Regions from separate parts of the Rhizobium sp. CFBP 8752 genome, predicted to be linked through region 2. Evidence: predicted binding sites of a transcription regulator. Region 2 holds the regulator's gene; the other holds the start of a gene.
What was found. The regulator PhoB, encoded in region 2, activates phosphate uptake and scavenging genes when phosphate is short. The targets are predictions, from matches to a motif close to TGTCATNNANCTGTCAT.
Positions count from the first base shown of each region.

Region 1: IFT59_RS04525 (DUF1045 domain-containing protein) is a predicted target of PhoB. The motif match lies at 2,239-2,255, and genes of this name have one in related genera.

Region 1 is NZ_JACYUZ010000001.1:938,904-943,112, reverse strand. Features, by position in the region: gene uraD (2-oxo-4-hydroxy-4-carboxy-5-ureidoimidazoline decarboxylase) at 1-432, opposite strand, end outside; gene puuE (allantoinase PuuE) at 429-1,385, opposite strand; gene IFT59_RS04525 (DUF1045 domain-containing protein) at 1,457-2,164, opposite strand; gene IFT59_RS04520 (NAD(P)/FAD-dependent oxidoreductase) at 2,277-3,479, opposite strand; gene mnmD (tRNA (5-methylaminomethyl-2-thiouridine)(34)-methyltransferase MnmD) at 3,478-4,209, shown strand, end outside.
Region 2 is NZ_JACYUZ010000003.1:127,113-131,321, reverse strand. Features, by position in the region: gene pstA (phosphate ABC transporter permease PstA) at 1-729, shown strand, start outside; gene pstB (phosphate ABC transporter ATP-binding protein PstB) at 745-1,560, shown strand; gene phoU (phosphate signaling complex protein PhoU) at 1,612-2,325, shown strand; gene phoB (phosphate regulon transcriptional regulator PhoB) at 2,451-3,134, shown strand; gene IFT59_RS16560 (DMT family transporter) at 3,116-4,030, opposite strand; gene IFT59_RS16555 (ArsR/SmtB family transcription factor) at 4,155-4,209, shown strand, end outside.

The DNA.
Region 1 (4,209 bases), on a different contig from region 2:
CGCAAACTCCTGATCGGCGTCGTTGCCGACGCGGGTCTCGAAGGCGGCGAGGATGTCGTCCCGGGTCAGGCCTTTCACGGCGATGATGAAGGGGAAGCCGAATTTTGCGACATAGGCGGCGTTGAGTTCAGTGAAACGTGCGTGCTCATCAGGGCTCAGACGATCGAGGCCGGCGCCGGCCTGTTCGCTTTTGCTCTCTTGCGTCAGTCCGCCGGCGATCGCGAGCTTGCCGGCGAGGTCCGGATGGGCGTTGAGGATGCCGAGTTTCTCCTGCGGGTCCGCGGCGCGAAACACCGCCACCATCGCCTCATGCACGCCCTTCGCCGTCAGCGGCACGAAAATCATGCCGCCGTCATAGGCGCGCTCGGCAATAAAGGGCGAATGTTCGAACACGCCACCGAAGGTCGCGACGAAATCGTTGCGGGCGGTCATCGGGCAGCCACCGTGCTGGTCATAGACGCATCTGAGGGCTTGTGGTGAGCGTGCCAGTGGCGGGCGATCTCGATGCGTTGCGGCAGCCAGACCTTGTCGTGGGAAAGCACGTATTCCATGAACCGGCGCAGTGCCGCTATGCGACCCGGACGCCCGACGAGGCGGCAGTGGAGACCGACCGACAGCATCTTTGCCGCCCCCTCCTCGCCTTCCCGGTAAAGCGTGTCGAACGCATCCTTGAGATAGGTGAAGAACTGATCGCCGGTGTTGAAACCCTGCGGCGTGGCAAAGCGCATGTCGTTGGTTTCCAGCGTATAGGGGATGATCAGGAATGGCTTGCCATCCAGCCCCTGAAGCCAATAGGGCAGATCGTCGGCATAGCTGTCGGACGAGTAGAGAAAACCGCCCTCTTCCATCACGAGCCTCAGCGTGTTGTCGGATGGCTTGCCCTGATACATGCCGTAGGGACGCTCGCCGGTAAGCTCCGTATGCAGGCGCACCGCCTCATGGATGTGTTCGCGTTCCCGTGCTTCGTCGAAATCCTTGTATTCGAGCCAGCGATAACCGTGGCTGGCGATTTCCCAACCGGCTTCCTTCATGGCAGCGACGGCCTCGGGGTTACGGGCCATGGCAAGCGTGACGCCATAGACGGTGGTCTGCACCTTCAGTTCGGTAAACAGCCGGTGCAGCCGCCAGAAGCCGGCGCGCGAACCGTATTCGTAGATCGATTCCATGTTGAGATTGCGCTGGCCCGGCCATGCGGCGGCTCCGACGATCTCCGACAGCAAGTTTTCCGACGCCGGATCATCATCCAGGATCGAGCTTTCGCCGCCCTCTTCGTAATTGATCACGAATTGCACGGCGATATTGGCGCCGCCGGGCCATTTCGGATCAGGCGTGTGGCGGCCGTAGCCGACGAGGTCGCGGGGATAGTCTTTTATGGTTATGGGCATGGTCCACCTCGATTATCTCTTGTGGAAGGTAGCCCAGCCTTTCCGCCGATGTCGAGACTGAACGTGATCGCTCAGGCGATCTTGCGGGCGGAAACGCGCCCCATCGGATGCAGAGAATGCACATGGAACGGCGCACCGGGCTCATTCTCGACGAACAGCGCGATATTGGCGATTTCCAGGGGACGCAGCAGATACGGATTGAAATGGGCGCGCAAGGCCGTTTCGAAACGCGGCATCTCGGCCGGTGTCATCGGGCCCGTCAGCGTCATGTGAAAGCGGTATTCTTCCATCACGTAAGGGTTGCCCCAGCGATGAAGATTGGAAAACTGCGGTGCCGAGAGATCGCCGGGATCGGCGCGTTCCAGTTCGCCTTCCGAGAGAGGCGCCCGAAACGCATCGAATTCCTGCACGACGGCGCAGGCGAGAAACCGCATCCGCTCGCAGGGAAGCGCCGGCACGAGCCCGAAATAATTGCCGAGCCGCGCCACTTCGAGAGGCGGCAGTTCGAACGGATCATGGGCACCGGCAAAGCGCATCAGATGGCGCAGCAGCATCTGTTCGGTAATATCGGGCGCCAGCCGGAACGGCGCCTTCAGCGTGGCGTGAAAACCGCAGCGGCGTGGCAGCGCGGTATGATAGGCGATCTCGTGCAAACCAAGGTTGCAGATCTCGGGCGGCTCCATCGCCTCGCCGGAATAGGCACTGCGGCCGAGCCATTGCGCCGCAGCAAGCGTCAGCGGATCATGCGCAGGTGGCGTAAAATAGAGTGCGTAGCGCATGCGTCACCTTTTCTGCCCCTGTTCGTTTATTCACGCATGCTCATCAACCCCACGAATTGGGTTACGCGATTTGCGTGACAGATTAACGACGAGAAAGGGCCGAAACGCGCGTTTAACGCGCAGCAACCGAAAGATGATCCGAAAGTATAAAACTCTCGGGAAGCGAGTGCTCTTGGCAGATGACGAAACCGAGCGCGGCATCCGCAAGCCTGTGGGCAAGCCCGAAGCTGACCTTGAAGCCGCCGGTGAGAGCAATGACGCGTGGATGGTCGGGATGCGGACCGACCATCGGCTCCCGACCGATCGCCTTGGGCCTCAAGCCGGCCCAGCGCTCGACCACTTCCGCACCGGAAAGTGCCGGCACGAGCGCGCGGGCGCGGGCCACGAGATCGTCCAGCTTTGCGTCGGTGGCAAACGGTGCGTCGAATTCCTCCTCGCTGGTGCTCCCGACCGCCACGTGGCCATCGTCATGGGCGATGACATAGAGCCCGTTGAGAAACAGGATCGGCAGCGACGGATCGATATCGGCCTTCAACAGCGCCGCCTGCCCCTTCACCGGCTGTCCCAGCGGAACCGAGATGGATGGAGACAGGGGCCCGAGCAGCGGAAACGACTGCGGACCGGCCGCAATCATGCAATGGCCGAAACCGATCGAGCGTCCATCGGCAAATTCGACGCGGTTTGCGACAGGGTCGATCCGCTCCGCCGGCAGTCCTTCGATCACGCTGACATGCCGGGCGTTGCCAAGGACGGCGGCGAGCGCTGCCATCAGATGGCGGGGGGAAACGCGGGCGGCAAACGTGTCGTGCACGATGCCGGCTTCGGTAAAGGCCGGATCCGGCCATCCCTCGAAGGGCGACGCATCGAGCACATGCCAGTGGAAAGGATCGCCGTCGTGCCGCCAGTTGATCTCGGCTTCCTGCTGGTGGCGAAGGGCGATGGGTCTGAGATGCGGTTTCGGCAGCGGGATCAACCTGCCGGAGCGGCGATAGCCGCAGGACAGCCCCGTCTCGGCTTCCAGCCGCGAAACTTCGTCTTCGAGGGCGACGAGCGAGTCGAACTGGGCCTGTTTCTTGTCGTTCCAGCGGTCGGGCACATGCGACATCAGCGCGCCCAAAATGCCGCCGCTGGCACCCTGCCCCAACCGTCCCGCTTCGACCAAAAGGGTGCGGATGCCAAGCCGTTCCGCCTTGACCGCGGCCCAGAGGCCCATGATGCCGCCGCCGATGATCAGGAGATCGACATGATCATCGGGGAGATGAGGCATTGCTGGCGATTGACCCCGGGGACCTCGAGGATTATCCGCATCTTCCATGAGCAATCACGATCCCGAAATTGTAAAAGACGACGCCACGCCTGAAGCACCGGCGCTTGATTGGCATGACGGCGATATGCCGTATTCGACGGAATTTGGCGACCACTTTTATTGCCGCACCGATGGCCGCCTGGAATGCGGCCATGTGTTTCTGGCGGGAAACGGCCTGCCGGAGCGCTGGAACGACATGTCACCGACCGAAGACACGTTCCGGATCGGCGAACTCGGTTTCGGCACCGGCCTCAACGCCTGCGAGACCTGGCGCCAGTGGGCGCTTTTCCGCAAACCCGGCACACGGCTGCATTTCACATCGTTCGAACTCTATCCGATGCAACGCGACGAGATCGGGCGGGCACTGGCGCGATGGCCGGAAATCGACGCGCAACGGCAGGCACTGACGGCTGCATGGCCGGATCAGCCGAGCGGCCGGATCACCATCGACCTCGACGAGCAGACGACGCTGACGGTTGTCTGCGGCCAGGCGCTCGATGGCGTCACGGCTGCGGAGGCCAATTTCGACGCCTGGTTCCTTGATGGCTTTGCGCCGTCGCGCAATCCGGACATGTGGTCGCCGGATCTCATGAAGGCACTGTTCGACCGCACCCGCCCGGGCGGCACGTTCGGAACCTATGCGGCGGCAGGCTTCGTCCGCCGCAATCTGGCGGCCGCGGGTTTCACCGTGGAGCGCCAGCCCGGCTTTGCGGGCAAACGCGAGATGTTGAGCGGACGC
Region 2 (4,209 bases):
GAATTCAACACCGGCATTTTCTTCAACGGCGCGTCCAGCCGTCCGGAAGCAGCCGGCGTCGGCGTCGCTCTGATCGGCTCCTTCTACATGATGCTGATCGTGCTCGTCCTGTCGCTGCCGATCGGCGTCGCAGCCTCGATCTATCTTGAAGAGTTTGCCCCGAAGAACCGGTTCACCGACCTGATCGAGGTCAACATCAACAATCTCGCAGCGGTCCCGTCGATCGTCTACGGTCTGTTGGGTCTCGCGGTCTTCATCAACTTCATGGGCCTGCCGCGCTCGGCCTCGCTGGTCGGCGGCCTGGTGCTGACGCTGATGACGCTTCCGACCATTATCATCGCCACCCGCGCGGCACTGAAAGCAGTGCCACCGTCGATCCGTGCTGCAGCGCTCGGGCTCGGTGCCTCGAAGATGCAGACCATCTTCCACCATGTCCTGCCGCTTGCCATGCCCGGTATCCTGACCGGTACGATCATCGGCCTCGCGCACGCCCTTGGCGAAACCGCGCCGCTCCTCTTGATCGGCATGGTCGCCTTCGTGGCGAACTATCCGACCACGCCGATGGATCCGTCGACAGCGCTGCCGGTACAGATCTACATGTGGGCTAACGAGGCGGAACGCGCCTTCGTTGAACGAACCTCGGGAGCGATCATGATCCTGCTCCTGTTCCTGATCTTGATGAATGTTGGCGCAATTCTCTTGCGACGCCGCTTCGAACGGCGTTGGTAGAGGAAGGGGGAAGCAATGAACATGATGTCAGAAGCTGCAGTTGAGAAGGCGCTGGACAAGAAAATGAACGACGTTGCATATAAGATGATCGGCAAGGATGTCTCCGTTTATTACGGTGACAAGCGCGCTCTTTATGACGTGAACCTGAATGTCCGCCAAAATACCGTCACTGCTTTGATCGGTCCGTCTGGCTGCGGCAAGTCCACCTTCCTGCGCACGATGAACCGCATGAACGACACGATCGAGGGTTGCCGCGTCACCGGCAAGATCACGCTCGACGGCGACGATATCTACGACAAGGAAATCGACGTCGTGGAGCTGCGTGCCCGGGTCGGCATGGTGTTCCAAAAGCCGAACCCGTTCCCGAAGTCGATCTACGAGAACATTGCCTACGGTCCCCGCATCCACGGTCTTGCCCGCGGCAAGACGGAAATGGACGCGATCGTCGAGGCAAGCCTGCAGCGCGCCGGCCTCTGGGCAGAAGTCAAGGATCGCCTGCATGAAGGCGGTACCGGCCTTTCCGGCGGTCAGCAGCAGCGCCTTTGCATCGCCCGTGCGATCGCCGTTTCGCCTGAAGTCATTCTGATGGACGAGCCGTGCTCGGCACTCGACCCCATCGCCACGGCCAAGGTCGAGGAACTGATCCACGAACTGCGCGCCAACTACACGATCGTGATCGTCACCCACTCGATGCAGCAGGCGGCCCGCGTTTCACAGCGCACGGCAATGTTCCATCTCGGCCACCTGGTCGAGGAAAACGATACCGACAAGATGTTCACCAATCCGGATGACCAGCGCACCCAGGATTACATCATGGGCCGCTTCGGCTGATGCGGGCGCAGAGCCCGTCAGCCGCAACTGCAGACATCAAGGATCAGACACATGGTTTCGACCCATATTCTCTCGGCCTATGACGAGGAACTGAAATACCTGAACCGCCGGATCTCCGAAATGGGCGGCCTGGCGGAGCAGATGTGCGGTGACGCCGTGCGTGCGCTCGTCAACTCCGACTCGGCGCTGGCCCAGAAGGTCATCTCGGACGACGTCATTCTCGACCATGCCGAGCGCGATATCCAGGACAAGGCGATCGTCACCATCGCCAAGCGCCAGCCGATGGCGGCCGACCTTCGCGAAATCATCGGCACGCTGCGCATTGCAGCTGACCTGGAACGCGTCGGCGACCTTGGTAAGAACACCGCCAAGCGCGTGCTCGCCGTGCAGGGAACAGGCGTCCCGCGCAAGCTCGCCCGTGGTCTGGAGCATCTTTCCGAACTGGCGCTGGTGCAGCTCAAGGACGTTCTTGATGTCTTCGCCAACCGCTCCGCGGAAAAAGCCGAAATCATCCGCCAGCGCGATGAAGAGATTGACGCGATGTACACCTCGCTGTTCCGCGAACTCCTCACCTACATGATGGAGGATCCGCGCAACATCACCACCTGCACCCATCTCCTGTTCTGCGCCAAGAACATCGAGCGCATCGGCGACCACGCGACCAATATCGCCGAGACCATCTACTACATCGCGACCGGCGCACAGCCGGAGGGCGAACGTCCGAAGGACGATACGTCCAACATGCTCGGCTCCGCCGGGACATGATGCAGCTCTCCCGAAATCGCCTGCCGGTTTCGGGACGATAACTGCCAAAACCAATGACCTGAAGCAGCGCGAGCGGATCTGGCGGATCTAAGTGCAGTTCGGGACGAGTGACGGAGCAAGTCGGAATGCAGCCGAAGATCGCAGTCGTGGAAGACGAAGAGGCCCTCAGCGTCCTCCTTCGGTATAACCTGGAGGCCGAGGGTTACGAGGTCGATACCGTGCTTCGCGGTGACGAAGCGGAAATCAGGCTTCAGGAGCGCGTTCCGGATCTTCTCATTCTCGACTGGATGCTGCCGGGCGTTTCAGGCATCGAACTCTGCCGTCGCCTGCGTATGCGGCCGGAGACGGAACGCCTGCCGATCATCATGCTGACGGCGCGCGGCGAAGAAAGCGAGCGCGTTCGCGGGCTTGCCACCGGCGCAGACGACTATGTGGTCAAGCCTTTCTCGACGCCGGAACTGATGGCCCGCGTCAAGGCGATGCTGCGCCGTGCCCGACCGGAGGTCCTTTCGAGCGTCCTCAAATGCGGCGATATCGAACTCGATCGCGAAACCCATCGCGTTCACCGCAAGAGCCGCGAAGTTCGCCTCGGGCCGACAGAGTTTAGACTTCTGGAATTCCTGATGGCGTCGCCCAGCCGCGTCTTTTCGCGCTCGCAGTTGCTCGACGGCGTCTGGGGCCATGACATCTATGTCGACGAACGCACCGTCGACGTGCATGTGGGGCGCCTGCGGAAGGCACTCAACTTCTCCAACATGCAGGACGTCATCCGCACGGTCCGCGGTGCCGGCTACTCGATGGAAGCCTGAGCACCGCGTCTCCTAGCCGGCAGCGTCATGGCAATGACACCGGCCACCACGCAGGCCAGGCCGAGCCAGGCTGTCGAGGCAAGCGTTTCGCCGAGAAACACGACACCGATGCCAACGCCGATCGGCACCCGCAGATAGGCCTGCGCCGTCGTGCCGACGGAGCCGAGCGTCTGCACGAGCCGGAAATAGATGACGAAGGCGAGCGCCGTCGAAAATACCGCGAGCGCCAACAGGGCGAGCATGGAATCGGTGCTGGGAGTCAGCGTCCAGGGTCTGTCGACCACGAGGCTCACGGGAATGAGGATGGCCGCGCCTGCAATCAGCGATCCCGCGGCGGGCATCATCGGGTCCAATCCCTTAAAATTCTTGCCGAAGATGGCAGCCGCCGCATAGCAGATCGTCGCCGCCACGATGGCGAGTTGAGCCCAGAGGTTCTCGCCCGAGCCGGCAAGCGCCTCAATGCCGACGATCAGGCATATGCCGACAATGCCTGCGGCAACTCCAAACAGCTTGGCCGCAGAGACGCTTTCATGGCGCGTGATCAGCGCCGTCAGCAGAAACGCGAAGATCGGTGTCGTGGAACTCAAAATGGTGGCAAGGCCCGCATCGGTCGTCTGTTCGGCCCAGGCAATCAGGGTGAAGGGGACCGCGCTGTTGAGGCAGGCCTGAACCGTGAAAAGCTTCCAGGTCTGCCGGTCGGTCGGCAGCTTCAATCCGCGAAGGCGTAGTGCCGCAGCGAGAATGAGCCCGGCGACCAGTGTTCTGACGGCAATAAAGGTGACAGGCGAAATCGTCTCCACACCGACTTTGATCAGCGTGTAGGACGCGCCCCAAAGCGTCGCGAGCGTGAGGAGCAGCAACAGATCCGTTGCCATGCTTGTTTTAGTGTCCGCCATTCCAGTTCCTATCCCCATCCATGCAATCTCCGCCCCTCTTAGCGGAGAGAGGAAAAGAAATGCTTCGGCGACGGCCGAACCGTTGACCGCTGACGGCAAAGTTTTCCGGTGCTAGAACCGGATCATGTCCAATATGGTTTCAGGAAACACGATTGCGGAGGTTGCAAGCCTGATCGGCG